DNA from 4 places in the Paenibacillus sp. SSG-1 genome. Region 4 is predicted to be linked to each of the others. Evidence: riboswitches for the same ligand, from Rfam matches in the RefSeq annotation. Region 4 holds a riboswitch; each other region holds the start of a gene.
The links. A riboswitch is a leader RNA that binds a small molecule or an ion and turns the genes downstream of it on or off. The one in region 4 is predicted to bind thiamine pyrophosphate.

Region 1 (7,623 bases), 2.5 Mb from region 4:
TTGCCCTGGAAATGCGGCCATTCGGCGTCGATGTCGTTGTGGTGGAGCCGGGTTCGTACGGAACGGCCATTTGGGACAAAGGATTTGCGCAGATGAGCGCCGCCGAGCGGTCACCCTACGAGCGGATGCTGAGCCAGGTGATGGCCTTTTCCCGTGACAACGCCGGCCAGCGCGGCGATCCGGCCGATGTGGCCCGGCTGATCGCGAGAATCGCACGTATGAACAAGCCGGCATTCCGTTATGCGCTGCCTGCCGGCACACGCTGGACGATGAAGGCCAAGCAGCTGCTTCCGGGCCGGTGGTTTCAGCGGATTATGCTCGCGCTCCTAAGCAAAAAAGGCTGAGCCGGATTCGCTTCCGGTTCAGCCTTTATGCGGGTGCAGCTGACCGAGCAGCTGGCCCATGCGGACATGATCTCCGGTCCGGAGGTCTGTCCGCGGGGTGAATGCGCCGTCCTGGATCAGCAGCACGACGGTCGAACCGAACTCAAAATAGGCGAGCGGGTCGCCGTTACGCCAGGAATTGGCGGTTTCGTCGTCGTAGCGGATGCTGCTGACATTCATGGCGCCGACTTTGACGACCGCGACTTCTCCCAGGGCTCCCTTGATATACGTTATCAGCCTCTCATTGCGGCACAGCACGGATTTCATCTGGGTCATGCCAAAATCATTGACCGGGTAGCACCGGCCCTTGATATGCTCGCTCTCCACTTTCACGCCTGTGATTGGAGAGTGGATCCGGTGATAGTCGGTAGGGCTGAGGTACAGCACAAAGACATAGCCATGTTTATATAACTCCAGGTGGGGAGAGAAATTAAGCAGCTCCGCCACCGAATAATCCTGCCCTTTCACGTTCAGAATCGTGCCTGAGGTGATTTCACCCATTGCGGTGATCTTGGCGTCGACGGGGCTCGTGAGTACGTGCTCGCCTTCGTGAATTGGACGCATGCCGGGCTTCAGCCGCCGCGAAAAAAATTCGTTGAGCGTGCGGTATTCATAGATTTCTTTCTCCGCTTCATGCGCCGGGATCTGATAGCTTTTGATAAACGTAGGGATGATCCCTCTGCTGAGTCGGCTGTGCGAGAAGCGTCCCATCATGGAAGAGAGCCACTTTCGCGAGGAGAGCTCTGTCATGAGCCGCAGTAATTTCTTTGTCATGCCTAATCTCCCTTCCATACGTGCCTGTAGCACTCTGAATATATTGACATAGAACGGCTACCAAATCAATATGCAACAAATCCTGAAAACCGCCCCGGAGAAAAATGGTATTGCCAATCCTTCGAGGATCATGTATTTTGGAATCAATACGGGCCCGACGTCGACTCATCGCGGCGAGGTGCCTGTTACACGGAATCGAACCCAAGCATCTATCGCTTTGGACGGCGATGGCTCCGGGACCAGGAGGCGGCGATGCCGCGCCTTGCGTTCATCTGTGTACATATGGGAATACGGGAGCTCGAGCGAATCGGGCTGAGAGTGCAGCTAATGAACCGCTGCTGACCGGGAATCTGATCTGGATAATGCCAGCGTAGAGAATTCAAGTCCTTTTATGGGCTTATTTGACGATCTCCCTCGCTTATCCAGGGGGTTTTTTTATTGCCCAATTTTGGAAAAAGAAAGGATGTTGTCAAATGAACAGCAGTACGATGCAGATGGATCGGCCGAAGGGGCTCAAGCTCAGCGACCTGCTCGTGACGATTCTGCTCTCCCTCGTGATCGGGGTGGTGTACCATTTTTGGGGTTCGGTGAACGACTTGTTCAAGCCGTTGTTTTTCCAAGCGGATGAGCTGATGTACGGCATGTGGTTCCTCGCTTCGACGCTTGCCGCGCTTCTGATCCGCAAGCCCGGCGTAGCCCTCCTGGCCGAGGTTGCCGCGGCTCACGTAGAAATTCTGTTCGGCAGTGAATGGGGCCTTCAGCTGGCGATTTACGGCGTGGCGCAAGGTCTAGCCGCGGAGCTGATCTTCGCCCTGTTCCGTTACCGCAAATTCTCTATGGGGGTAGCAGCGCTGGCCGGCATGGCTTCGGGATTGGGATCATTCCTGGTGGATGTGTACTACGGCTACGTCACGGACTATACGACATGGATGATTGTGTTGAAGTACGTGATGCGGTTAATCAGCTCGGCGGTACTCGCAGGGTACCTCGCGTATGCCCTGACCAAAGCTTTGGAAGCAACCGGAGTAACCCAGCTGCTCCGGCCGGTGACAGCCAAGGATTATGAAGCGCTCGATCATGACTGAGACTAACCGGGGTATCGCGACGATGCAGCATTCGGCGGTGCATGAGACGGGTCAAGGAGCGGATCAAAGGACGGATCAAGGGAGCGGGCAAATTGCCGTTTCGGTAACGGACCTGCGCCTGAAGTTTCCGGGTGAGAAGGCGTTCGTGTTCAAGGATGTTTCCCTGTCCGTGCCGGCCGGGGAAAAGGTGCTTCTGCTCGGCCCAAGCGGATGCGGGAAATCGACGCTGCTGCAGGTGCTCGGCGGGTTGATTCCGGCGGTCATTGACGTTCCGCTCAAATATGCGGACATTCGGAAGCCCCGCTCGTGCGGGTATGTATTTCAGGACCCGGATACTCAGTTCTGCATGCCGTATGTCGATGAGGAGCTGGCGTTTGTGCTGGAGAACCGCCAAGTAGCCAGGGAGGATATGGTGCCGCGGATGCGGGAGGCGCTCGGACGGGTCGGCCTGGACCTCGAAGAGCTGCACACTCCGATTGAACGGCTGTCCCTGGGGATGAAGCAGCGGCTCGCGCTCGCTTCGGTCCTTCTGCTGGAACCGGAAGTGCTCCTGCTGGATGAGCCCTCGGCGCTGCTGGACCCCGAGGGGAGACAGCAAATTTGGGAGGCGGTTCGCGGTGTATCGGCCGGACGGACCGTGCTGATCGTCGAGCACCGGATCGAAGAAATCGTGAACTGGGTCGACCGGATCGTTCTGTTCGCGCCGGACGGAAGCATTCTGGCCGACGGCAAGCCGTCCGAAATCTTCACGGCGTACCGCCGGACCCTTCAGGAAAATGGCATTTGGTATCCCGGCGTTTGGGAGGATTATATCCGTCACCGGGATACATGGAACAGCGGCCTGGTGCAATCCCCGCAGCAAGGTGCGGACTTGGCGGCGCCGGTCCTCTCCTTGCGGGGGTTTGTCGGTCTCCGCGGAGATGCGCCGGCGATTATGGTGGAAGAGGCGGAGGTATATGCCGGCGATTTTGTCGCCGTTGTCGGTCCTAACGGGGCGGGAAAAAGCTCCTTGCTGCTGAGCCTGATGCAGCTTCTTCCGACCGCCGGCAGCTACGTGCTGGAAGGCAGGCTGCTGCAGGGAAGGGGCAGGAAGCGGACCTGCCCTTCGGACCGGATCGGGTTCGTGTTTCAGAACCCGGAGTTTCAGTTTGTGGCCCAGACAGTACTGGAGGAGACGGCCTTTTCCCTTCACATGCAGGGCGGCATGTCGCGGGCTGAGGTGGAGCGTAAAGCCGAAGACTGCCTGAAGACGTTTCATTTGCACGGCTTGGAGAACCGGCATCCGTATCAGCTCTCGACCGGACAGAAACGCAGGCTGAGCGTTGCCACCGCGGCGGTCCGCCGCCAGGCGGTGCTGCTGCTGGATGAACCGACGTTCGGGCAGGATGCCCGCAACGCCTTTGCCATCCTGGAATACTGCGAAGCGCTTCGCCGCAGCGGCACGGCGATCGTTATGGTGACGCATGAGCGAGAAATCGCTGAGCTGGCCGCTACCCAGGTATGGGAAATCCAAGGCGGAAGCCTGATGGCGATAAAGTCCGGGAGGCGGAGGCTTGAGGGAGAAGGCGCAGCTTCGGATGCGCAGGAGGAGGTGAGCGGATGAACCGGTTTTTGACTCCGAGCCGTCATACCTGGCTGCACCGGGCGAATCCCTCGCTGAAGCTCGCCGTGCTGATCATGTTGTTTATCGTTACGATTCAGACGCGAAGCATTGATTTTGCCGTCTATCAGGCAGCGGTCTACATCGCCCTCCTGTTTCTGCTCAGCGGTTATCCGGCATGGAAGGTGGGGCTGCTCGTTCTCTCCTTCAGCCTCGTATTCGTCTCTTCATCCCTGACGATGATCCTTTTCGGGAAAGGGGATCACGTCTGGTGGCAGTGGGGGCTGTTCCGCGTATCCGAGGAAAGCTTCTACCGCGGGCTGCACCTGGGATTCCGGGCGATTGCCTTTGCGGCAGAAGGACTGCTCTTCGTCATGACCACGCCGTCCGTCAAGCTGTTCTATTCGCTGATGCAAAATTTTCGCCTTCCCCCCAAATTCGCATACAGCTTCATGGCGTCGATCCGGCTGCTGTCCATCGTATGGGAGGAGTTTCTCATCCGCAGGCAGGCGCTGCGGATCCGCGGCGTACGGACAGGCCGGGGGCCGAGTGGCCTCCTTCAGCATGTCCGGCTGTATGCGGTGCCGCTGCTGTCGCAGAGCATCCGCCGGGCGCACCGCGTTGCCGTGGCGATGGAAGCGAAGCAGTTCAGCGGGTCGGGGCGCAGAACGTACTATTATCCGTCGGCTTTCAGCAGGTATGACGGGCTGGCAATTCTCATGTTCGTCATTGCCCTAGCGGCTGCGTACTATGCGGCCGCTGCCGTTCCCTGGTTCGGCATCGAAGATGTCAGGTACCATGGACAAGGTTAAGCCGTATGATAACTATTAGCCGATGCAGAACAGACCGAAAAAGCAGCATGACGCATTTTCGGTCTTTCGTTTAAGCATCTTTTTGTCCGGCATCCGTTGTTTTCCCGGTTTCCCGTTCTGCGTTTTTACCTGCTTTATCGGATTTCCGGAGGTTGCGCACAATTTATGGCAGACTAACCCGGGATCCGTGCTCAAAGTCCTATGCCGGCGTGCTGCCGATTTACCAGGTACCGGGCATAGGCCATGGGCTCACGATAGGTTTTTTTCCAATACTGGGGCATATTGGCGTTTCGGAAGCCGTAACGCTGATCCCGTCCGTTGCATTCAATAAAATACGGCTTGCCGCCCTTCGTGACGCCGATATCCAGGCCAAGGTCCGCCGCAAAAGGCAAATGCTGCTCCAGCTGCCGGACCACGCCGAAGGCGAGCTGATGTACGCTATCCGAGATTCTGTCCGCAGATAACCCCGGCAGGCTTTCGGCCAGAATTCGTTCGGCCGGGAAGGCCTTGCCGCCTTGAGCGACATTGGAGACGAACATTCGGGATGCGGCGACTTTGGCATACATTCCCGTCAGGCTCCAGCTGCCGCTGATGCCTCGCTGGATGGAGACGCGAAGGTCATAAGGCCGCTGTTTATATTCCGCCAGTGCGATGCGTTCCTGGACAAGAAAGGGCGCCTGGGAGATCCGGCGCAGCAGGATGCCCGGAAGTTGTTGTCTATTCAAGCGAACCGTCGTCCATCCCAGGGATCGCCCGGTTCGGGCATAAGTAAGATACCAGTGCTGGCCGTGGGCGTGAAGGCGCATAATTCCTCTGCCGACGCTGCCGACGCAAGGCTTTAATATCAGATCACGATATCGCCGCATCATTTCCTGGACAGAGGAAGGGGCGGCGATCGTCGTATCGGGAAGATGCTGCGAAAGCAGCGGGTTACTTTCGAGCAAGTGATGAATTTCATCTTTCCCGTACCGATTGTGGGCGTTGAATATCATATATCCGCCGTCTATAAGACGTTGAATTCTATTTTTTGACCGCCCGTCAAAGTAGATGGCCCGGTTATGAATGACCCTTGGCAGCGGAAGCCTGGTGTAAACGTATTTTCCCTCTCTGAGAACAAACGCCGAACATTCATGGCGTTCAATATCGATATCCTGTAGTTTCATATAGCACGGCCTTAAGCCGAACATCCGGGCCGCCTCTTCATAATTGACGAGGGATTCCGCTCCCGTCTTTCCGCCGGGAATTCCCCGGTGCACCGCTGCATTCAGCAGAATTCCAACATCAGAAATCCACACGTTCATCCCTCCCTGGCATTCCGTCATCCCACTTTTTATATATCCTATGCCATAGATTGCTATAAGCAAGGGTCTTTGTCCGTAACGTGCCGCCTATTTTCTCAAACGGTGAAAGGATGAATGCACAGAGTAGTTATTGGTGGGCAGGTGACGCTCATGTCCCTCAGGATGTCCCTCGATCATCCCCCGAACTTCAACCTTTTATCCCTGAATATTTGTGATCCCGTCCTCCCGGATTGTTCTGCCGGAAGCACTCATCCGATTGGCTAGTTCAAAATCGTTACAAAAACCGGGAAATCAGTGACAACGGCCTATTTGTTCGCATATGATGCCCAAGATGCATCCGGTCAGGAAGGAGCGAGGTCTTTTGAAGAAGAAAAATAAAAGCCGGACGGTTAAACAACCGAACAAGAACCTCTATTTCGTGGATAATCCTGAAATTCAGGAGTTGGAACTGATCCGTAAAAGCAAAGTAACGGCGCCAAAGACAAACCAACTTGATTCATATGCGGAAATCCGATCCATTGCCCCTGATGCAGTCCTTGAAAAGGAAGATGTCCAGCAAACAACGACTTTGGAGACAGTTGAACCGATACAAGAGCACCAAATGGAGGACACTGCAGAGAGCAAGCCTGAGGCAATAGAAGAGCCCGAGGAGGAGGCGGTATCCGAGGAAGCGGTACCCGAGGAGCCTGTTATTGAAGAAGCTATACCTGAGGAGACGGTGCCGGTTCGGGACCGTGAGGAGCTGGAGGAGATCATTGAAGAAAAAAGGATGCCGAACTCCCCGGAGCCAATCATTTATACGGATGATCTGAGCGACGGTTCGGTCACGACGTCCAAAATTGCGCTCCGGGCCATTGACTCGTCCAGACTTCAGCCCGGCTCGGTAGGCAGCGAGGCCATTGCCGATTATGCTGTCTCTCATATTCACTTAGCCGACGGCTCCGTGGTCTCCTCCAAAATTGCCTCTGAATCCATTTTGGAGGAGCATCTGACCGACGGCGCGATCAGCGGCAGCAAAATTCGGGATCGCTCCATCAGCGGGGAAAAAATCCGCGACGGAAGTATTACATCCGCCAAGCTGGGCGACCAGGTGATCGATTCCACCAAAATCGCCGACGGTTCCATCACGTCACGCCATTTGAGCAATTTGGTCGTAAACACAGATCTGCTGCAAGACCAAGCCGTAACGGCAAGCAAAATTGCTGGGGCCAGCATCCAGTCCATGCATTTGACCAATGAAGTGATCGACACGTCGAAACTGGCCGAAGGCGCCGTTACCGGCTCGAAGATCCGGACCGGCGAAATTACGGGCGACAAGCTAAAGGAGCGCTCCATCGAAAGCGTTCATATACGGGAAGGATCACTGACCGGGGAACTTCTTCAGAACGGCTCCGTTGGCGGAAATCAAATCGCGACGGGGAGCGTGTCAAGCGAGCATGTCGCCAAAAAATCAGTCGGCACCCAACATCTGCAGGATGGAGCCGTGACCGGACCAATATTGGCACCCTTTGCGGTAACGTCCGCGCATTTGGCGGATGCGACCATTCGCGGCAAGCATATCGCCCCCGGCGAGATCACTGCAGCGCACTTGGCCGACCACAGCGTCGGGGCGAACAAATTGGCAGAGCAGTCGGTCGGAACGGTGCATATTGTCGAGCAGACGGTCAC
Region 2 (7,623 bases), 3.8 Mb from region 4:
AGGAACTGAATCTGGATACCAAGCAGATTGAAAACAAGCAGAAGCTGTATTAAGGGCATATCCTGGTTTTGTAAAAAGAAAAAGGCCTGTCCGTAGCGGGCAGACCCTTTTTTGATTTAGCACGGAAGGCCGTAAAAACGGCAGGCATTGGCATGCAGCAGCGCCCTGGCTTCCGGCAGGGGGACGCCACGAAGACTGCTCCATACCGAGGCCACCTTTGCGGTCATGCGGGGATGGGTCATCTGACCGGCGAACGGCCCTTCGAACGGCCAAGGCCCGTCGGTCTCGGTCATCACCTGGGAGGCGGGATAACGGCGCGCGAGCTCCTGGATTTCCGCCTCATAGGCGATATCCGGTGTAAACGAGACGTAATATCCGCTATCCGCCATGCGCCGCACGGTGTCCGCCGATCCTTTGAACCAGTGGAAATGGGCACGGGAGACGCCGTGCTTTTCCAGCAGATCGCAGGCGATATCCGCATCCTCGTACACGGCGTGCAGCACGATCGGCTTGTCATGGTCCCGGGCAAAACGGACGAAGCGCTCAAGCAGCGCCTCGTACGGCCCGTTATCCCATGGAAGTCCGGCTTCCGCTGCCTCCAGCCGCGAGTAGTACGGCAGGCCGACTTCGCCGACGGCGACCATGTCGTCCGCATGCTCCGCCATCCAGCCGAAGAGCGCGTCGATCTCGCGGTCAGCATGGAGCGGCTGCTCGGGATGGAAGCCGAAGGCGGGATAGACCTGCCCGGGCCAAGCCTGGGCAAGCCTCAGATTGGCTTGGCTCGATAACAAATCCATGGACACGCCGATGACGGCTGCGACGCCTGCATCTTTCAGGCTCCCGAGCAGCGCCTGCGTCTCGTGCTCCTTATAAGTATCGAGATGAATATGGGCATCGATCAAGGGCGCGAGCGGCGACCGATTCGCCTCCGCCGGCGATGCGGATGCCGCTGCTGCCCGGTCGAGGACCATCTCTTGGCCGTTTGCGGGTTTTACTTCGCTGTGGTTGCCGCTCATTGGCGTGAACCTCCTTGCTGTGCAGCCTGCATTTTTCGCTGCTCCTCGCGCATCCATTCGCTCAGCTGACGCTTCAGCTGCAGAAACTCGGGAGCCTCTGTCACTTCCTCGCGCCGCGGGCGCGGAAACGGCACGTCGATGGCGTGCAGCACCGCGGCCGGCCGGCTCGAGAAGACGTAAATGCGGCTCGAGAGCAGCAGCGCCTCCTCGATGTTGTGCGTAATGAAGAGAACCGAGCGGCGGTTCTCTTCCCAAATGTCGAGCAGCCAGCGCTGCATGTCGCTGCGGGTCAGCGCATCGAGCGCGCTGAACGGCTCGTCCAGGCACATCAGCTCCTGCGGGCTGAGCAGCGCGCGGAGAAAGGCCGCCCGCTGCTGCATGCCGCCCGACAGCGTATGCGGATGCGCCTTCTCAAAGCCGGCCAGGCCGACTTTGGCGAGCCAGCGCCGCGCGTCCTCACGGGCCTCCCGGCTGACAGGGCCGTGCACCTCCTGGGCCAGCAGCACATTGTCCTCGATCGTCCGCCAAGGGAACAGGGCGGGCTGCTGCGGCATGTAGCTGATATGCCCCTGCTGCCCGGTTACCTCGGCGCCGTTCATCCGGACGGTGCCGGCATCCGGGCGGGTCAGCCCGCCGATCACGTGCAGCAGCGTGCTCTTGCCGCTTCCCGACGGCCCGATGATGGACACGAATTCGCCTTGGCCCACGGTCAGCGAGATGTCGCTGAGTACCGGCAGTGTTCGGCGCTTCTCTTTGAAGCTTTTGCTGACGGAGACGATCTCCAGCGCGGGCGCGGTTTTTTTATTCATCACGGTATTTCTCCTTTCCGGCCTGGCCCGCTAGCCCTGCTTCGGCTTCCAGCGGACGAACCATTTTTCGAGCAGCGCAATCAGCCCGAACATCAGCAGGCTCAGCACGACGATGATCATGATCGCCACGAACATGCGGTCGGTGCGGTAGCCCGATTTTTGCAGCATCATATAATAGCCGATGCCCTTGTCGGCCCCCAGCCACTCGGCGATAATCGCACCCATGACACTGTAGGTGGCGGCAATTTTAATGCCGGAGAAGATGGAAGGGAGCGCGTGGGGCAGCTCCAGCTTGGCGAAGATTTGGCCCTTGCCCGCCCCGATCATGCGCATGTAGTTCATCATGACGGGATCGGTCTGCTTCAAGCCGCCCAGGGCGGCGACCGCCACCGGAAAAAAGCAGACGAGCGTGATGACGATCAGCTTGGGCAGGAGGCCGAAGCCGAACCAGATCATCAGCAGGGGGGCGAGGGCGATGGTCGGGATATTTTGGCTTAGAATGAGCAGCGGATACAGCGCCTGTTTTAAAAACGGAATCAAATGCAGAATCAGTGCGATGACCAGCCCGATGGCGGTTCCGATGGCGAAGCCGAACACGGTCAGCTTCAGCGTGGCCCATACATGCTCCCACAAGCCGCCGGAAGCGGCCGCGGCTTCCCGGGCGATGTCGCTCGGCGCAGGCAAAATCCATTGTTCAATATGGAACAGGGAGGTCAGCAGCTGCCACACGAGCAAAAAGAAGATGACCGCCACGAGGGGCGGCCATACGTTTTTCCACCAGCTTCTCATGGACGGTACTTCTCCGTCAGCTTGTCCATGCTGATTCCGCCGGGATTATGGGCGATTTTGACCTGGGAGATGATACTCGGGCTGCCTGCGGCCACCAGAGCTTCGTGCATTTTGCGCACGACGTCCAGCAGCTCCTCCAGCTCGCCCTCCATCGTCGTTTCCAGCGGGTGCACCTCATGCTTCACGCCGGACTGCTGAATGACCTCAATGGCACGGTCGACGTAGGCGTAAGAGTCTTCGTTGCCCGGCGTCTTCGGGATCACCTGAATGCTTAACAGCGTATTGGCCATGCGAATCTACTTCCTCTCTTCATAGGTTACGGTATCTCTTAGGTTATGTGCTGCTTATTGTTCCGGCAAAAAGTCATTCGTGTACGCACTCTTCACGTCCAGCGGCTTGTCCAGCAGCTTGTGATCGTACATCCAGTCGGAATAGCCCTTCCAGATCTGTTCCTTCTGCTCGCCCCAGCGGGCTGCGTCGTCTTGATATTTAGGACTTAACCATTTCTGGCTTTCGATCACCAGCTGCTTATCGAGGTCCGGCACGTCCTTCAGCAGCAGGTTGGCAGCTTCTTCCGGCTTGTCGATCGCGTACTGATAACCTTTGGCGGTCGCGCGCATAAACGCTTTAACCAGCTCGGGGTCATCCTTGATCTGCTTCTCGTTCGTTACGAGAACCGGTGTGTAGTAGTCCAGCTTATCGGAATAATCTTTGACATACAGCATGTCCAGCGGCTCGCCGCGCAGCTTCGCCTCGATTCCGGTCCAGCCGTAGAAGATCCAGGCGAAGTCGATGTCCCGCTTCACGGCGGTAAAATAATCGGCGTCGCCCATATTGACGATTTTTACCTTCTTCACGTCCGCCTTGTCGATCTCCATGATGGAGCCCATGACGGCTTCTTCCACAGGGGAGCCCCAGCCGCCGTAGGTTTTGCCTTCAAAATCCTTCGGCGTCTTGATCCCCCGGTCTACCGGTGCGGCAAAGCCCGACGTATTGTGCTGGATGACCGCGGCGATCGAGACGAGCGGCACGCCCTGCGTGCGGGCCTGGGTCACGCTCTCCTGATAGCTTACGCCGAAGGGCGCCTTGCCGGAAGCGACCATGGCGTCGGCGCCGGTGGAGCCCGGCTGCACGATCTCGACGTTCAAGCCTTCTTCTTTATAATAGCCCAAGTCTTTGGCAGCATAGAGCCCAGTATGGTTCGTGTTGGGCGTCCAGTCGAGGACGACTTTGACGTCCTTCAGCGGCTTCGCTGCGGTGTTGTCCTGGCCTGCCGTGGTGTCGGAAGCGGATGTTCCTTCTCCGCCGCCCGTATTGTTCTGGCTGCCGCCGCATCCGGCAAGCGCCAGTACGAGCATGCAGACCAGCAGCAGGCCGATGGATTTGTTCTTCATGGCTTTCTCTCTCCTTTGATGTCCGGCCGTTCTTGTTCTCTCTGTGGAAGCACCGACCGGTGATCCCCTCTCCCCGTTATATTTAGAATCGTAAGCCGATCTGAGTGACTGAATCATCGAAGCATTCGCAAGGCGTAATCCCGTTTTTCACTAGTATGAATGAAAAAAGCGCCCCGTAAACGGGACGCTTCATATGCGCAAGATCAGCACGGCTTGTATGCCGTGACAAACGGTTTCCTACGCTGGCATTACCCAGATCAGGTTAAAAGGGTCAGTATCTTGAAGGGATACAATCTCAGCCGGCCAATTCCAGCACCCCGGATTCTATAAGGTTTTCGGGTTGTTTTCCTCCCATATTATAGTCCATCCCCATGGGGGTGTCCAGACATCCGCCCGATTCCAGATTATCTCTGGAAAAATTCGATCCATTCTTTTTCCGGACCATAGATAAAGAAATATTGGTATCCGTTCGGCAGGGTCACGATTTCCTGATCGATCAGCTCCACGCCGTCGAGCGCCTGGATCCGCTCAAATTCCTTCTGAATATCGTCGACATGGATCGCAAAATGGTGCACCGTGCCCTCAGCCGGCAGGTCGTAGCTGTAGCCTTGAATGAGCTCGATTTCCGTCTCGTTACTGCCCCCGAAGCCGAGAAACGCCAGCTGGAACACGCCGTTGGTGTGTGTCAGCCTGCCTTTCAGCTCCAGGCCCACGATCTCGGTATAAAATCGGATGGTTGACTCCAAATCCCGTACGACGATGCCGACATGATCCAAACGTTTATTAGCCATATGTATAAGCTCCTTTTCATAGTACTTATAAGTAATGGGTTTGCCCTAAATTAAGGCTATTATAGCATTTAAATCCGAGGTGTAAGGCAACTTTATGTAAACATCATTGTTTATAAATGATAGGCTGCTTGGTGGCTTCGTTAGGTATTGAAATAGTCAGGAACGGGGGAGAGGGTCTTGAAAAAAATAATTGCAGCATGGCTTTTCATGTGTATGTTGACAGCATGTACCGGGCCAACATCCAGTGGAGGGGACATAACGATACTCGATAAGCAGCTCATTGGCTCGACATACTGGATTGTCGCCGAGAAAACCCATAGTAAAGAAGAAGGAGCGTTTAAAATTAAAGTCGATAATGAAAACACTTGGAACTTGTTAGAGGTCGGAAAAACGTACTTATCGACATACTCCTACAAGTCGTTGGACAAAGGAGCTAAACTGGAGAGTGTCCGCCATATAAATCAAGGGCAGTGAACAACGCAACAGGCTCATTTGATTAAAGCCCGGGATGTCCATCAGACGATCCCAGGCTTATTTTAGTTCCCGCGCTGCTTCTTCTTCGCATAAAATTCGGCCGCCTTATGGCGGTTGCCGCAAGTGTCCATGCTGCACCAGCGCCGCTTGCCGCTCTTAGAGGTGTCCACAAAATGCAGGATGCAGTCGTCATGCTCGCAGATCCGGATGCGGTCCGAAGATACGCTTGCCAGCGTCTCGAAGAGGGAGCGGACGATGGGGTACAGCACGCCTTGGACGGCGGTTTGCCCGTAGGTGATGAGAAGGGGGGTGCCCTGCGCATCCCGCTCAGCCCGAAGCGCCACGTCTAACCGCGAAGCTTCGGCCTCCATGGCGGCGAATGCCTCATCCGACAAGGTACCGCCATGGTCCAGGTCTTCTAGAACGAGCCGGCACACGCCGCGCAGACGGAGCAGTTCGGGCAGCAGGTCTTCCCGCGGCACAGCTGAAGCTGCCCCTGCGGTATTGTTCAAGCCGTGCAATTCATTATCGTGAAGCCATTCGTCTAAATAACCTGGCTCCTCCAGCATATCCGTGACCCGGTGCTCCCGCATGCGCACCGTATTGGCGAGATTGATCCACAGGGCGCCTCCCAGCACATTGCGGGAAGGGGATTTATCCATGATGCGTCATCCTTTATAGAGTAATCGTTTCCTTTGTGTTCAGGAATGCTATGTCCATTGTATCACCAACTGCAGTCCGCAGGCGATTTTGCCAATCGGGAGTCTGGAGGTATACAGGCGGATGGTGGATGGCGGTATGGTGGATCGGCACCAGCCGTTTGGCCCCGAGAACGCGTGCGGCCGCGGCCGCTTGTTCCGGAAGCAGCGTAATCGGCATGCCGCTGGGCGGCTGACGATCAGGACGTTCCAGAACGGCACCGTTCACCGGCAGGCATACCGCATCGAATGGGCCGTGAGCCGCGGCAATCTTCCACCAGTAACCGTGCCACAGCGTATCTCCGCAGTGGAGCAGGCGGTGCTCGCCGTCGCTCAGCGCCCAGGCGATCTGCACGTCTCCGACCCCGTCGACGGAGTACGTGGCGGCTGCGCTCAGCGCACCGATTTGGAAGGCATCGCCGACGGAAGCACCGATTACGCGGTTGAGGCCGCTATTTTCGGCAAGGAGGACGCTCTCCTGCGGGAGGTACACGGGAATGTCAGCCCCGTAGGCATCGATGATGGCCTGGGGATCAAAGTGATCCGCATGCTCATGGGTGATCAGCACCGCATCTGCCGGGCCGTATTCGTTAAGCGGGAAGAGCGGTTCGTGAGACTTGGCGTATCTTTCCGGAAAATGATAAAGCGGGTCAATGACCACCGATGTGGCTCCTGCCGTCACTCGAATGCCTGCCCAGGGAAGCTTTTGAAGTTCCATGTCATCCATCTCCTTTGTATAACCTCTAAAATTTGTATTACAAGTTATAATTGGAGTATAGCTGTATTTTTATAACCTGTAAATATATTTTTAGGGGTTATACAAAAATAAAAAAAAGCGGGGCGGCTGGCCCGCTTTTAATTTGAATGGCTTATTTTCCTGCACCTGATGGCCCCTGCAGTCCGCTCTGGTGAACCAGCTTCCGCCGCTGCAGCTGGAAAGCCGCAAAGCTGAGCACGACCATGCCGGCAGTGAACACCGCGAGCATCCATGCCGACTGGTTCACTTCCAGATGGTCCAGGCTCCAGCCCATGATAAGCGGCAGGATGGCTCCGCCGACGCCGCCGGAGGCGATCAAAATGCTGGGTGTCGATTCTTCGCTGCCCTGCAGCAGCTTGCTCGCAAATACGAGCGCAATCGAAAAGATCCCCGACATGAACAGCCCGAGCAGCAGGATGATCGCGAAAGCCGACCATACCTTGCCCATCAGCGGGAACACGATCAGCAGCACCAGGGTGATGAGGCAGCTGAACAGCACGTAGACCCGGTAATGAATCTTTTCGGCGACGACGCCGGCAAAGATCCGGCCGACGGACATCGCGATCCAGAAGCAGGTGACGCTGAGCGCGGCGGCGGCTTCCTTCATGCCCATTTTCTCAATCAGGATGGCCGGCATAAAGTTGGCCAGGCTCATCTCGGTGCCGACGTACAGAAAGAAGAATACGATAAAGAGGACGAGAATGCCGAAAGCTCCGCCTTGATAAGGGAAGCGTTTGGCCGAGGCATGCTCTTGACCGGATACGGAAGCGGCAGGCCCTTTGGCGCTCAGCACGGCATCGATTTCACCGAAGGAGGCCTTCGACCAGAACAGCAGCGTGACGAGTGCGATCAGCGAAATGACGAGGAACGAAAACCTCCACCATCCTTCCGTAAT
Region 3 (7,623 bases), 1.7 Mb from region 4:
CTACAGGATTTTCGCAAAATTTGTCATTAATTATCACTATACATCATCACTTCAATTATATGGGTTTAATGGATATATAAGATACGTGTTCTACAAGTAGTTTTACGTCGCCCGACACAAAAAAACAAAGCAGGAATGCATTCCTGCTTTGCCATGTGCTTCATGCCAAACGAATAACTTTATATTGTCCGTACTTTTATCAGCTAGAACAAGCAATGTTTAACGACGCCAATCCTCTAATTCCCCGAAAAAGCGCCCGCCTGCACCTCACCGAACCGGTTCGGCCGGAACGCTCCACACCACTCCGGCAGCGGCTTGCCCTCCACGCTATCGGCGATCAGCGCGGCCGTGACCGGGCTGAGCAGGATGCCGTTGCGGTAATGACCCGCGGCCACAAAAATATGGCCGGCATCGTTCAGTCGCCCGATCAGCGGCCGGCCGTCCAGCACCGCCGGGCGCAGTCCCGCCCAGCGGTGAAACGGCTGCACCTCACCAAGAACAGGCAGCACTTGCTTGTTCCACTCCGTCAGCCGCCGGATCCCTTTGTCCGTGACGGACGTATCGAACCCGGCGATATCCTCCGAGGCGCCGCAGACGAGCGTTCCGTTTGCTTTTTGGACCAGGTACCCCTGGCTCGTGAACACCAAATGCCGAAGCGGCTCGCGCTCCTCGTTCCAATTGTAGGCGCAAATTTGCCCCCGGATCGGATGTACGGGAATCCGGATGCCGAGGGGTTCCGACATCTCCTGTACCCACGCACCGGTGCTGATCAGCAGCCGGTCCGCTTCAAACCGCTCGCCATTTTGCGCCCACAGCGCAACCCGCTCCCGCCATTCAGCCAGCTCGATCCGGCCAAGATGCTCATGAATCTGCACGCCGGAGGCCAGGCAGGCCCGCTTGACCGCTTCCGTCAAATCCGGGGCATACACATGGCTCTCCACCGGAGTCCACAGGGCGGCTACTGCTTCGCGGGTCAGTCCCGGCTCAGCATCGAACAGCTCGCTCCCCGTTAATATTTCGCCACCGGAGCCCCAGCTCCGCTGCCATTCCAGCCGGCTCTCCAGCGCCAGCAGATCCGCCTCATGCCTCACCACGTATAGGCTGCCGGTTTCGGCATATTCAAAAGGAACGCCGGAGATGTCCTTCACCGCCTGTTGCCACTGCGGATACAGCGACAAGCTCTCACGGCACAACCGGAAGAATTCGTCCGGCGACTCCACGTTCTCCGAATACGGAGCGAGCATCCCTGCCGCCGCGCCGGAGGCCTGCCCGCCGCAGGGTCCCTTTTCAAGCAGTGTGACGTTCAGGCCGCGGCGGCGCAGCTCCAGCGCGCTGGATAATCCGATAATGCCGCCCCCCATGACAATGATGTCTCCGCTCATTGTTACAGCCCCCTGTCCATCCTTTTTTATTCGATGACGAGCGATTCCAGGCCGCTGCTGGCCGAAGCATATTTCTTCTTCGGAATCCGCCCGGACAAGTAGGCCAAACGCCCCGCCTCAATCGCCAGCCTCATCGACCGGGCCATCATCACGGGGTCTTTGGCTTTGGCCACCGGGGTATTCATCAGAATGCCGGAGACTCCCAGCTCCATCGCGAGCGCCACGTCGCTGGCTGTCCCCAGCCCCGCATCTACGATGACAGGGACCGACAGCTCCTCCACGATCAATCCGAGATGGTACGGATTCAGAATGCCGAGGCCGGTCCCGATGGGCGCTGCACCGGGCATCACCGCGGCTGCCCCTGCCTCCTCCAGCTTTTTGCAGATTACCGGATCGTCGGAGATATACGGCAGTACCGTAAAACCTTCCTTGACCAATATTTCCGTCGCTTTTAACGTTTCAATCGGATCGGGCAGGAGCGTGCGCTTATTGGCACTAATCTCCACCTTGATCCAGTCGCTGAGTCCCGAAGCCCGCGCCAGCCGGGCTATCCGGACCGCCTCTTCGGCCGTTGTCGCCCCGGACGTGTTGGGAAGGTAGATGTATTTCTGAGGCTCCACATGCTGCAAAATCGAATCATCCTCCACCGAATCGAGATGGATCCGGCGGATAGCGAACGTCAGCACCTCGGTTCCCGAAGCTTTGATCGCCTCCATCTGCACATAAGGATCGGGGAACAGCCCGGTCCCCAAAAACAACCTCGACGACAGTTCCTGTCCGCCAACCTGCCAATTATCTCTGCTCATTTTTCCCTTCAACCTCCCGCTACGAAATGGACCAGCTCCAGCTTCATTCCAGGTACAACCGGAGTCGTCTCCCACTGCTCGATCTTCAGCACCTGTCCGTCCGCTTCCACCATGACCGGCCTGCCGGACAGCCCCAGCAGGCGGAGGACATCGGCTACCGTCTCGGCCGCCAGCTCCCGCTTTGTTCCGTTAATGACCAGTTCCATCCGCCGCTCCTCCTCTACCTTCAAGCTTGTGAATGAACGCCCGGCATACCGCTTCCGGGTCAGGGCTGCCGACGATCTCGCTCACCGCGCAGACGCGGCTCGCACCGGCCCGGATCACTTCGTCCACGTTGCCCAGCTTGATGCCGCCAATCGCCACAAACGGGATCTTGATGATCCCGGCGACTTCCCGAACGTACGAAAGACCGACCGGATCCACCACATCGGCTTTCGTAGCCGTCGCATAGATTGGCCCGACGCCGATATAATCCGCCCCTTCCGCTTCGGCGAGCTGCGCTTCTGAAATCGCATGGGTGGATATGCCGATGATCTTGGAGCCGACAAGCTTTCTGGCTTCCGCGATCGGCATATCGCCTTGACCGAGGTGAATCCCGTCCGCGTCCACCTCCATCGCGATATCAACGTGATCGTTCACGATAAAAGGAACGCCGTAGCGGCGGGTCAGCTCCCGCAGCTCCGCCGCCTTGCGCAGCAGCTCCTCTCTTCCGCTTGTTTTGTCGCGGAATTGAACGATGTCCGCGCCTCCCCGAATGGCTTGCTCCATCACGTCCACCAGCCGGCGTCCCGGATGGAACGTCTCGCCGGTAATCGCATACAGACGAAAATCGACCATGACTGCTTCTCCTCTCTTCCCTTTGCCTTTCCCTCCATTTCATGCCGGCTTCTATCATCGCGAAGGGTAAGCCCTCGCCCTTGCGAAAGCGCCCTCTTACCCGGTTAACACAAAAAAACCATTCGAGAAATACACGAATGGCACCGCAATTCGAATGATATTCTCTACGCCAGCATTACCTGGATCAGATTAACGGTCCGCAGCATAAGGCTGCCATCTCAGCCGGACTTCATCCAGCACCCGCATTCCTATTTAATTTCACAACCACTATAGCCCAAACTGCTGACTTTTGGCAATAGCCAGAGTGAGATCACCCGCATCGGAACGCCTATCTCATCCATAGCAGCGATTCTCGCAAAATTTCATATATTTGGGTGCGGCAAACTTCTTATTTTATCTCTTGCGTCATCACATATCGTCCCCGCCCGTGAATATAAATGTTTAACAAGCCAAAGTTTGTGCTGAGTATGGGAACATGGGAGGTGCCTGAACATGCCATCAGACGATCATTCGCTGTTTGTGGTGTCCAAGGAGGACTGGTCACTGCACCGGAAAGGGTACCAGGATCAGGTCCGCCATCAGGAGAAGGTTAAGGAAATCATCAAGCAGAACCTGCCCGACCTGATCACAGAAGAAAACATCGTGATGTCGGACGGTAAGCAAATCATCAAGGTACCCATCCGGAGCCTCGATGAATACCGTTTCATTTATAACTACCAGAAGCAAAAGCATGTCGGCCAGGGAGACGGCGACAGCCAGGTGGGAGACGTGCTGGGCAGGGATCCGGTGCAAAAGCCGGGTCAAGGCGAAAAAGCCGGCGACCAGCCAGGCCAAGACATTATGGAAGCCGAGATCAGCCTCGAAGACTTGGAGAACATGCTGTTCGATCAGCTGGAGCTGCCGAATATGAAGCCGAAAGAGCAGCAGGAAGTCGAAACCGAATCGATCACGTTCAACGACATCCGCAAAAAAGGCATGCAGTCCAACATCGACAAGAAGCGGACGATCCTGGAAAATCTGCGGCGCAACGCCACCAGCGGCAAGCCGGGAATTCACCATATCAGCCCAGACGATCTGCGTTACAAAACGTGGGAGGACGTCGTCGTTCCCCATTCCAGCGCGGTCATCATTGCGATGATGGATACGTCCGGGTCCATGGGCACGTTTGAGAAATACTGTGCACGCAGCTTCTTCTTCTGGATGACCCGCTTCCTGCGCCGCCAGTACGAAAAGGTCGACATCGTCTTTGTGGCCCACCATACGGAGGCCAAAGAAGTCACCGAAGAGGATTTCTTTACCCGGGGCGAAAGCGGGGGCACGATCTGCTCGTCCGCCTACCAGAAAGCGCTGGAAATCATCGACCGGCGCTACCCGCCCGCCAAGTACAATATTTATCCGTTCCATTTCTCGGACGGCGACAACTTGACTTCCGATAACGAACGCTGCGTGCGGCTGATTGGCGAGCTGCTTAAAGTCAGCAATATGTTCGGTTACGGAGAGGTCAACCAGTACAACAGGAGCAGCACGCTGATGTCCGCGTACCGGAATATCAAACTCGATCAGTTCATGTATTACGTCATCAAAGAAAAGGGCGAAGTCTACCAGGCGCTGCGTACGTTCTTTAAAAAGCAGGAAGGCGCACTGACCTAAGCCGAAACACCGCCTCATCAAACGCAAAGTTACGGCATATAAAAAGGTCGTTGTCCCGTTACGCTGAGTAACCGACAACGACCTTTTTGCATGGCCGGGTGACCTCTATATAGCATGACCCTCGATGTGCAGCCTTTTTCCCATAGTCGACTGATCCTGACTCCTGCCAAGCTCCTCACCGACGGCATTTTCATCATTGCCAATGTGCTCCTCATTGCCAGCGTGCTCCTTACGGCTGCCAAGTTCTTCACTCCCGCTGGGCCCCGCATGCACGACGTGCATGCTACGCACTATCCCTATGCTCCCTCTGTCTGCAGCCGGTCCCGAACCTCCATCAAGGCAAAGCCAAGCAGGTTCTTCCCTTTCCACAGCAGCGGGTTCAGGACCGCCTCGTCATCCGCGGCCAACCCAACGCCCCAGATCGAATCCACAGGACTGGCCTCTACCAGCACCCGCTGCCCGGTACCCAGCAGAAATTGCTTCAAATCGTCGTTTTGGGAAAATTTCGCTTCGTTTCCCCGGACCACAATGGAGTACCCTTCCCGGTCCCATACGGCCGGATCGAATCCTCTCACCTTCCGTCCCAGATCTTTGGCCTGCTTCGGATGCTTGGCTGCGAGAATCTGTTCTCGGATCTCTTCGTCACCGAACAGCCTGGCTTTCTCGGCCATCATATAGTGCTCGGCACTTGCATATTCCACACCGTCCACGGTAAACTTTGCTTCCCACCACTGACTGAAGCAGCTCTTCGAAATAGAACCGTCCGCCGCGGGCTGGTGCCCCCAGAAAAAAACATATTTCAGCTTAGTCCCTTTCCGGAATGCCTTCCGGAGTTCTTCCAAGGTATACATCCAAATCCCCCCTTTAAGAGCATCCAGCGTACTTAAGCCCCACAATTTAAAGGCCCTGTGATCCGCATGCCCATTGATCACCGCCTCAGGCATCCAGGCTGGCCGATTCCTTACGGTACGCTGCTCGTTCACCTCCCGGCTCAAGCGGAATATCCCATGGCGCCTTCCGGGAAGCGAAGGTACCCATCCCCAGCAGCGTCTGTCCGCGGGTCATGATATAGACTACATTTGCAAACTGCTCCTCCGGTTTCCAAAAGCGGCTGCCGGCCATAAATGCGATCAAATACTCTTCCCAGCTGCGGTAATGCTGCTGCACATACCCGGCCGCTTCCAATTTAATGGCCCAAGCCTCTTCCTTCGTCAAATATCCGTAAGCGAGTCCGATCCGGCTCAAGAAAATCGCCCAGCCGCCCCCGAAGGCGGCTATTTCTCCGGCGGGCAGCTGCAGCAAAAACGTCTGAACCACGCTCATCCGGGCATATTCCGGATAGTCCTTGGATGCCTCCATCCAGTTTTGCCGTGCCTGTTCCGGCAGCGCCGACAGTTCGGCGTGCAGGGCCTTATAATCGTCACGGTTCCCGTCCTCCAGCAGCCAGCGAATCCGGGTCTTTAAAGACTCGGCATCCTTGATGTCCCAGAGCCGCAGCCCCTTTTTCAAAACCCGGTTCCCGAGGTAACGCTCAAATTTCAAAAACTCGTACGGCACATAATAATAAGCCAGCACGCTGTCGATGCATACGCTGGAGAGACTGCGGAAGTACAGCTCCAGCTGTTTGATTTGCTTCTTCTTGTAATCGCTGCGCATGTCGTCCTCCAATATCTAGGTTGATAGCACCCGGTGTGCTCTTAACGTTCTGTATAAATACCACAGCAGAATGGCCACGAACACCCCCGTGACGATAACGGGCACGTCAAAAAACAACTGCAGCACGATATACACAAAAATATAAAGCCAAGTTAACCGAAGAAATAAAAAACCGTCGAATATAATATTGTTTTTGACCAACCTGCGGTGCTCGGCCGGGTCGATCTTCCCCTGATCGTAGTGATGCTTATTTGCGGTAGACGACCAGTACATCAGGGTGCTCATATGCTGATTGTTTATGTCAAAAGAACGCTTCATCCGTTCCTTGGCCTCCGATATCCGTCCCATCGCGGTGAGGCACCGTCCCTCCAAACTGAGTGCATCCTGATCGTCCGGATGGGCAGCCAAAATGCGCTCGCAATCCGAAAGCGCCTCTTCATACCGCTGATCATCGTATCGAAGCTGTGCCGCGTAACGATAAGCCTCCAGATCATCCGGCTGCAGCAGGATCGCATGGCCGAAACATTTCAGCGCTTCCTGCCGGTTGCCCACGGCCAGGTTATATTTTCCCCATAGCAGCTGCAGATCCAGATCGTCGGCAAACCATGCCGAAGCTTCGGACAAGCACGCTTCCGCTTCTTCCAGATCGCCTTCCATCAGCATATCCAGCGCAGACTCCCGCAGATCCAAAAATCTCTCCATGTCCGCGGCATCCCCTACGGGAGCGTTAGCGAGCGAATCATAACGCAGCTCCCGTGAGCCGTCCAGCTGCTGCAGGATGTATTCGGCAAAATACGTTGGATACCGCTCCCGCAGTTCTTCGGGATCTTCCGTAAAGTAAAACGTGCCGTCCAGCAGCTGCCAAACGTCTCGCGGGAGATGCCTGCAGGACATCAGAAAGGACACGAACGCATGCTGCAGCTCCGGCCCGCGTTCGACGTCCCATACGATATCCTCGTTCAGCAGCCGCTCCCACGACTCCATCCGGATCCTGGCCGGAAAGTCGTCGTACAGTTCCTCGGCCTGATGAATCCACAGTCTGACCGGATCTGCGCTTGCCGTGGATTGAAATACTCCATTTGAATATACGGTGTGTGTGTTAGACTCGCCAGGTTGATCAACTTCGCCTTTGGTATCCTCCGGCGGGTAGATCGGCATAGAAAGCTCATCCTCAGCCTCAGCCGGCTCACGTACCGTTGTATTGGCCTCCTTGGCGAACTTGGATGCCGCCTCATAAGCTTCCCGAAGCTGCTGATAGCCCTCGGGATCGTCCTCGGGATGATGCTGCTTCA
Region 4 (7,623 bases):
GAAGTCCGCCGCCGCCCGTCACGAAGGCGCCGCCATGGATCCACACCATGACCGGAAGCGGCTGCGATGCCGGCTCGTCAGGGGCCCACACATTGACGTACAGGCAGTCCTCGGACTGCGGGATCTGATCCCGTTTCAGTCTAAAAGCGCCACCCGTAGGGTTGACGGGCTGCGGCGCAAGCGGTACCGTCATGTCCCCGGATCTGACGCCTGCCCATGGCCGTGCAGGAAGCGGTTTCCGGAAACGCCGCTCGCCGACGGGGGGCTCGGCGTAAGGAATCGCCTTCCAAGTCCGGACGCCGTTCTGAACATATCCTTGAATCAGGCCATCATGAGTACGGATGAGGAGTTGGTCCAATTTCGTTAACATCCTTTCTAGCGTTGGAATCGTTCTACCATTGTAACACTAAAAATTGGACAAAGCCTAACCGAAGCCCGGTGCAAAAAACCATCTATCGACGACCACTTAAGGAAGCCAGCGCCAAGAAAAAAACCTGTCTATATAGACAGGTGCTAATCGCTTGTGAAGCAGGCAGGTATCGGCTGCCTCTATCTTGCCGCCCCTTCCTTTTGGCTGCGGTAGGCCCAATGATTCGTCGGACCGCTCCCGCCGCCAATGCCGAGCGCGTTCTCGATGGCCGCCTGAATGAATTCACGGGCCGTCCGTACGGCCTCGTTGACCGGGTTCCCTTTAGCCAGCTCAGCGGCGATCGCAGCCGAGAAGGTGCATCCCGTTCCATGCGTATGACGCGTGTCAATCCGACTCCCTTCCAGGGTCGAGAAGGATTTTCCGTCGAAAGTAAGATCAACCGCCTTGTCAGACGATTCGTCATGTCCGCCCTTGATCACAACCATCGCCGGACCGTAAGCCGCGATGCGGTAGGCCGCCTCGCAGCGTTCCTCCATCGACCGGATCGCCATCCCCGCGAGCACTTCCGCCTCCGGAATGTTCGGCGTGACGACAGCAGCCAGCGGCAGCAGCTTGTTCTTCAGCGCGTCTACCGCGTCCTGCTGCAGCAGCCGCGCGCCGCCTTTGGCGACCATAACCGGGTCGACGACCACATTCCTCCAGCCAAAAGCGGCTATACGTCCTGCGACGGCCTCAATAATATCCGCGCTGAACAGCATACCGGTTTTGACCGCATCCACGCCGAGGTCGGTGCCCACGGCATCCATTTGTTCAGCTGCCGCAGCCGCAGGAAGCGGATAAACGCCTTGTACCCCGAGTGTGTTTTGAACGGTAATGGCTGTAATGGCCGACATACCGAATACGCCGAGCTCCTGGAACGTTTTGATATCCGCCTGGATGCCTGCCCCGCCGCCGCTGTCAGAACCGGCTACCGTCAATGCTTTCGAGATGCTCATTGCACAAATCCCCTTCCTGCCGACTCCAGAAGAGCGGTAATGGTTCCTTCCTCCAGCGGATGCCGGTCCATTACAGACAACGCGTCGAGGAAAGCGATTTGGAAGCTTCCCGGCCCCTCAAAGCCTGCCCGCTCAAATGCCCGAACGGCCGCTTCACCGTAGTACGCCAAGGCGGCCGCGCCGGCGGACAGCAGATCGGATTCGACTGCTCCAAAGGCGGCGATCACCGATGTCAGCAAGCAGCCGGTTCCGGTGACTTGGGTCAGCATCGGATGTCCGCCCCGGATCAAGTATCCTCTCGTTCCGTCGGTGATCACATCTTCTTGCCCGGTAATGGCGACGAGCGTCCCCAGACGGTGTGCCGCCCGTGCCGCCAAGTCGGCGGGAGCGGATTCCCCGGCCTCCCCTGCGTCGACGCCTTTTATCGCGCCGGATTCACCAATGAGATGGGCAACCTCCGCTGCGTTGCCCCGAACCAGTGATACGCGGACCTCGCGCAAAATCCGCAGCGCAGCCTCCGTGCGAAATGCGGTCGCTCCCGCGCCGACGGGATCCAGGAACACCGGAACGCCATGATCATTAGCCGATCGGCCGGCGATGATCGCCGCTTCCACCAATTCGCTGCTCAGGGTTCCGAGATTCAGGACGACGGCTTGGGCGCCCGGAGCCATATCGGCCACCTCCTCTTTGGCATAGGCCATAACCGGGGAGGCGCCAAGGGCAAGCAGGCCGTTGGCCGTAAAGTTGGTCACGACCACATTCGTTATGTTGTGAATGAGCGGACGCTGCTCTTTTATCCGTAAAGGAAGCTGGATGAGTCCGGACGGAAACATATCGGCGGTCATCGTCCCACCCCTTCCGCTGCAGCCAGGGAAACCGGCCAATCCTCAAGCGTAAACGCCATATCCCAGAACATGTACTCCAGCTGACAGCTGGTCAGAAAATGCTCCATCAGCCGTTTTTTTCTTGCGGGAGGAAGGCCCTCCGCCCATTCGTCGAGCAGCTGCCGCAGCTGTACCGTCACGCCGCTTTCCCGGTCACCGTAAAAGTGCATCCATTCATAAAACGGATGGGATTTCTCCGGCTGGACTTCCTCCAGAAGACGTTGGCCGATTTCCGTATAGGTCCACGGGCAAGGTAACAGCGCAGCTACAATATCTTCTAGTCCCCCCTCGTGGGCGACGTTCAGCATATGCCGGATGTAATGATTGGCCGATGGAGCCAGCGGATAGCCTTGCAGTTCCTCATATGCAACACCGGCGACATCACAAAAGTTTTGGTGGGGATGCGTTTCGCTGTTCAAAATAAACGAAATCTGTTCGTTGAAAAGCGCGGTCGTCTGCCGGCAATCGCATCGGGATATGGCAATGCCATAGATCCGGATGTAGGCATTTAGATATTCAAAATCCTGCTTCACATAGTGAATCAGCTGCTCCTTGGACAATGTACCTTCCGCAATCCCCCGTACAAACGGATGCTTGAAAATCGCTTGATAAATAGGATCTGCCGCGTGTCTCAATTCTTCGGTAAAACGGGCCATGATAATGCACCTCCGTTAATTTTGACGAAAATCGCATGTCGGGGCGCGGGGGAGCCAACACAAAAAAGCCGCCCCGAAATGGAGCGGCCGCTATTTGCAGTGTCATCCTGAATGTAGCTCATCAAGAAAGTTGCGTATGTAAAGGCCTGCTCCACTTCCCTCCGCCGGTATTAACCGGATCAGGTTCAAAGGGTCCAAGCGATCGCTTGTCTCAGCTGCCTCCGCAGCTCCCCTAGTGGATTTTCGTATGATATTTTACAAGTTCATGAATAACTGTAGCTCCGTTTGCCGGTGTTGTCAAACAAAAAAAGCTGCTGGCGGGATACCGGGAAAAAGCTTGTCGATCGTTTATGCGGATCTCCTTCCACCTTCAAGTGTTTATCTTTTCAACGCGTAAGAAAGGATCATCTCGACGATGACGACAGCAGCATAAATGGCAGCGGCCGTTCGATAACCTGATCCGTACAGCGCAGCCGCGGCCAGTCCGAATACGATCAGCTGCAGCACAGCCCGGACGGGAAGCGTCACCGGGAAGGTCGCTTTCGGTGCGACATACATGCCCCAAAAAACAGCAACAACGACCGGCGAACCTATTCCTGCCACGATACGGATCCACAAGGCGGTATCCAGTTTAAATCCCCACAGGCAAAAGGCTGCCAGTGCGCACAGCTCCATTAGAAAAAAGATAAGGTCGATCACAATCATTGCCAAACCCTCCGTTTTGGGCCGGTCAGGGCCTTTGGAATGAAGCCATTCTCAGAGTAAAATTATGCCGATTGTTTCTTGCCTACCGCAGCGACTCTTCCCCTCTCACTCCGGCTTGTGGGCTTTCACAATTAAAAAATGCGGGTGATGCAGAATCCGCTGGTAGAAGTCGGCCGACTCCGGCAGCCGCTCCAGAAACTCGGGAACCGGCCTTGGTTCGACAAGCCGGTCCAGTACAAACCAGCTTGACGTCATATTGACGATTTCCTGCAGGGGTCTGCGGAAGAACGTTACTTCAACGCTGCCTGCCTCTTTCTTCGTCCACCGGTCTACAAGCAGCTCCCGTACAAAATAATCCGGTCTCTTAAAAACGGTAAAGTCCATAAACGGATGGTGCACCGAAAACAATAACGTTCCTCCGGGCTTCAAAACCCGCTGAAACTCACGGAACAGGGGATCCCAGTCTTCGATGTAATGCAGCGTTAGCGAACTGAGAATCAAGTCGAACTTATTCGTACCGTAAGGCAGCGGTTCGCTTAGATCGTGAACCCGAATCTCCGCTTGACTGCCGACTCGCCGTTTGGCCGCGCCCACCATATCGGGGCTGAAATCGATCGCCGATACCGATGCCCCCCGGGAAACGAACTGCTCGGTATACCATCCTGCGGCGCAGCCTGCATCAAGGGCATGGAGTCCGGACATATCCGTTGGCAGCAGCTCCAGCATGGCCGGACGCTCGTAGTATGCATTGGCGCCGCTGTCCGAATCGGTATGCAGTTCATAGTCCTTGGCGAGCTTGGTATAAGCTTCAAGCACCTTCTCTTTCATGCAACCACCTCCGTAGACTCGCTATTCACCACCATATTATACCAACCAACAGAAAGGTTGGATATAAATAAACCAGCTTTATGTAAGCTGTGCATAACTTAATTGCCGCAGGATGCGTTATAAATGACAAGAACAAGTTTGAAGGCGGGGATTGTCTTTGTTAAAAAGCGTTTCTTTTTGGCTCACGTTATGTATGATCCTCACCTGCATACTGGATGCCTCCGGACAGGGTTTGGCCAACATCATACTGATCCGGCTGAATCCCTTGCTTGAAGCCTTGCTGCATGACCCAGTGTATTCGGGGTGGCTGTCCGATAAACACGCTTTCGTAACGAACAGTTACTTTATTCCCTTACGGTTCCCGGCGTATCTTCTCTCCATCGTCATGGCAGTCATCATCGGTGCGGCGGTTGATCTCCTCATTTACGGGATGAAGCGTGGATTGGCTCGCCGTGGCCATCCGAGGCCGACATCATGATCCCTAGATTCTGGTTTTCATGCTCGTACCACTTCCTCATTGCTCATCCAGTAACGGTAAAAGGCTGCCTCACGGCAGCCTTTTACGCTTGATTTATTTGCTTTCAGCGGGTTTCACGCCTCTGAAGGGCAATGCATTTGGCTACAGAACGCTCGTCGTTCCAGCTTGCTGCAGACACTGCAGGAGGGCGTTATTGAAAAGATGCTGGTCGTCTTCATAACGGCTCGTATACTTATTGAGCATTCTGACACCTACGGCCTGATGCTCCGGGTAGACAACCACATGGCATCCTGCCGCTCCGGTAGCGTACAGCCAATCCGAGCGATGATACCACCCCAGTATACGGCGATCGGGATTCATTGCTTTCAACTCGTCGCTGAGCTGATAAAATGCTGACGGAATCAGCTGACGCCCTCCCGCGCTTCCCCGTTTCAAATGCAGGTACCCCCACTTGGCCAAATCCCTGGTGCTCGTATACATGTTTCTTTCATGCCCTTCATGGGATTCCAGACGAACCGTAGCATAGGCTGGATTCGTTGCATAGTCGCAGACAAGACTGGCCGTTGGCGCGGTAGCCCATATGGTTTCCTTGCAGCTGAGCGGCTTTAAAACGCGCTCCTCCAGAAACGCCGCAATAGACTTCCCTGACAAGGCTCTCACTACCTGCCCTTGAATCCCTTCCCTCTCCCATTGCATATCATGAAAAAATTTAGGGCCGGAAGCAGTCGCCAAATCACATAATGTCAACTGCCCCAAATCTTCACCGGGGTAATCGCTCAACACTTCTGCAACCGGGGTGGAGATCGGTACTCCGTTGTCCAGAGCCGCCATAGCCATTGCACAGGAGATATACGTTTTTCGGGTGGAGTAAATGTTGAACATGGAGGACTTCGTAACGGGAACCGCTCCTCCTTTATGATGATGAAATCCATGATATTGCTCATAGACGATCCTGTCGTTGTGTATGACCAGAATGGATGAAGCTGACGCACCGTATTCGGTGCGTGCCTTTCGGACGACTTCATCCAATGGCTCAAATGCTGCTTGGTTAGGAACGCTGTCCAAATTCACATACACTCCTCTTAATGATAATCATGATAGGAATATATGTTCGCCAACATCATATAATTTTCCTGCTGCCCGTTACCTTTTTTATTCGCTTCGTTCCCGGTTTTCAAACCAACACATAACAGCAAGTCAGGAGCCGCCAGCCGGTCTCGGGGGTTCACCTCGGCCTTAGCGCCTCCTGCTGCGAGCGGTATTCGAGCGGCGCAACGCCCTCCATTTCCTTAAAGACCTTGGTAAAATGCTTCACGTTCTCGAACCCGGCCCGCTCGCTGATTTCGTACACTTTCAGGTCCGTGCTGCCAAGCAGCTCCTTGGCTTTACGGATTCGCAGCTTCCGCAAGTAGCTGACAAACGTCTCCCCCGTATACTCCTTGAAAGCTTGGCTGAAATACGAATAATTCAATGAGACATGATTGGAAACGACGGCCATATTCAAGTTTTCATGAAAATGCTCCTCGATATAGACGATGGCCCGCTGAATCTCGCTCTGGTCAAAATGCATCGACCGCATCCGTTTCACATAATCGCTCAGCAGGAAGAGCAGGCTCTCCAGACTATGGAAATAATCATGAAAATGGTTGAAGTTGTACAGATTCCCCACCTGCTTGTGGAGTTTTAAAATGTCGACGGATTCCTCGCCATAGGTTTGAAACACCTGGTCGAATACATGCTCATTAAAAGCATGGCTGATCCCTTCCAGATACCCGATATCATACTGCAGAATCGTCCGGATATCGAAAATATGCTGCAGCAGCCGGCTCAGCTCGGCATCCCGATCCAATCCGAGCAGGTTGGCCGTCTTCCGGATGTCTTCCAGCGGGATGCGGTAATCCGTCCGTTTGCCGGACAGTTCAGTGCTTCGAATGAGTCCCGGTATGTTTTGGAACAAAAAGTACTTCAACGCCCGGCCGGCCTGCTGGTAAGCTTTCTTCACCTCCCCTGCTCCCGCCATCTCTTCGCTGATGCCGGCCCGGATGGCGCTGGACGACTGCCGATTGATTTCCTCTCCCAGCCGGTTGAACGGAGCAGCGGTGTCGGTAAACATTACGAGTTTGCCGTCTTTGTCGTAAAAACGGATATAACGTTCACCCGGAAGCCAGCCGATCATCTGGTCAACATAAGTGGTGAATTCATCCCAGCCGGCTTCCCGGTAGCGTTCCGGGACGAGGACCAGCGCGGCGTATCCGCCCGCATCCAGCCAATCCAGTCCCGCCTGAAGGACCACATCCCGAATGGCGTGCTCGTCCATGCCTTCCTGCAAAAACAAATACTGCAGCCGGCTCACCGCATAATTTTCCTTAAGCGCCTTCGTTCCGCGCAGCTGATCGGCGATTTCCCCCTTGCGGATGCGTTCTTCGTCAAGGCGCCGCAGCGTCCGGAACAGCTCGTCACGAACGATCGGCTTCAGCAAGTATTCCTTCACATTGCAGCGGATCGCCGCTTTGGCATACTGGAAGTCGTCATGACCGCTTAGAATAACCAGATCCGGCCGCGCCTCCTGATCCTGTATACGGTTAATGAGCTCGATTCCGTCCATCACCGGCATGCGGATGTCGGTAATGACCAAGTCTATTTCCGTCTCGTCCATGACTTGAAGCGCCTGCTCCCCATTCGCGGCAAAGTACAGTGCGTAGTCGTC

Region 1: another riboswitch for thiamine pyrophosphate. It lies ahead of BCV73_RS21210 (ECF transporter S component); the one in region 4 lies ahead of tenA (thiaminase II).
Region 2: another riboswitch for thiamine pyrophosphate. It lies ahead of BCV73_RS26980 (ABC transporter substrate-binding protein); the one in region 4 lies ahead of tenA (thiaminase II).
Region 3: another riboswitch for thiamine pyrophosphate. It lies ahead of thiE (thiamine phosphate synthase); the one in region 4 lies ahead of tenA (thiaminase II).

The regions. Positions count from the first base shown of each region.
Region 1 is NZ_MBRK01000001.1:4,565,930-4,573,552, reverse strand. Features, by position in the region: gene BCV73_RS21220 (SDR family oxidoreductase) at 1-344, shown strand, start outside; gene asd (archaetidylserine decarboxylase) at 363-1,157, opposite strand; TPP riboswitch at 1,438-1,551, shown strand; gene BCV73_RS21210 (ECF transporter S component) at 1,631-2,242, shown strand; gene BCV73_RS21205 (ABC transporter ATP-binding protein) at 2,235-3,845, shown strand; gene BCV73_RS21200 (energy-coupling factor transporter transmembrane component T family protein) at 3,842-4,654, shown strand; gene BCV73_RS21195 (YheC/YheD family endospore coat-associated protein) at 4,846-5,949, opposite strand; gene BCV73_RS21190 (WIAG-tail domain) at 6,317-7,623, shown strand, end outside.
Region 2 is NZ_MBRK01000001.1:5,879,043-5,886,665, reverse strand. Features, by position in the region: gene BCV73_RS27005 (hypothetical protein) at 1-53, shown strand, start outside; gene BCV73_RS27000 (TatD family hydrolase) at 117-971, opposite strand; gene BCV73_RS26995 (ABC transporter ATP-binding protein) at 1,013-1,825, opposite strand; gene BCV73_RS26990 (ABC transporter permease) at 1,856-2,614, opposite strand; gene BCV73_RS26985 (thiamine-binding protein) at 2,611-2,904, opposite strand; gene BCV73_RS26980 (ABC transporter substrate-binding protein) at 2,959-4,008, opposite strand; TPP riboswitch at 4,226-4,338, opposite strand; gene BCV73_RS26975 (VOC family protein) at 4,413-4,799, opposite strand; gene BCV73_RS26970 (hypothetical protein) at 4,977-5,273, shown strand; gene BCV73_RS26965 (CGNR zinc finger domain-containing protein) at 5,336-5,935, opposite strand; gene BCV73_RS26960 (MBL fold metallo-hydrolase) at 5,949-6,689, opposite strand; gene BCV73_RS26955 (MFS transporter) at 6,841-7,623, opposite strand, start outside.
Region 3 is NZ_MBRK01000001.1:382,966-390,588, reverse strand. Features, by position in the region: gene thiO (glycine oxidase ThiO) at 237-1,382, opposite strand; gene BCV73_RS01980 (thiazole synthase) at 1,409-2,188, opposite strand; gene thiS (sulfur carrier protein ThiS) at 2,197-2,394, opposite strand; gene thiE (thiamine phosphate synthase) at 2,378-3,025, opposite strand; TPP riboswitch at 3,170-3,279, opposite strand; gene yhbH (sporulation protein YhbH) at 3,518-4,675, shown strand; gene BCV73_RS34710 (hypothetical protein) at 4,781-4,966, opposite strand; gene BCV73_RS01960 (NADAR family protein) at 4,972-5,526, opposite strand; gene BCV73_RS01955 (DUF1266 domain-containing protein) at 5,612-6,331, opposite strand; gene BCV73_RS01950 (tetratricopeptide repeat protein) at 6,347-7,623, opposite strand, start outside.
Region 4 is NZ_MBRK01000001.1:2,061,182-2,068,804, reverse strand. Features, by position in the region: gene BCV73_RS09765 (carboxylesterase/lipase family protein) at 1-358, opposite strand, end outside; gene thiD (bifunctional hydroxymethylpyrimidine kinase/phosphomethylpyrimidine kinase) at 550-1,365, opposite strand; gene thiM (hydroxyethylthiazole kinase) at 1,362-2,210, opposite strand; gene tenA (thiaminase II) at 2,207-2,905, opposite strand; TPP riboswitch at 3,045-3,149, opposite strand; gene BCV73_RS09745 (YrdB family protein) at 3,284-3,610, opposite strand; gene BCV73_RS09740 (class I SAM-dependent methyltransferase) at 3,716-4,438, opposite strand; gene BCV73_RS09735 (hypothetical protein) at 4,596-4,916, shown strand; gene BCV73_RS09730 (serine hydrolase domain-containing protein) at 5,058-5,987, opposite strand; gene BCV73_RS09725 (response regulator transcription factor) at 6,142-7,623, opposite strand, start outside.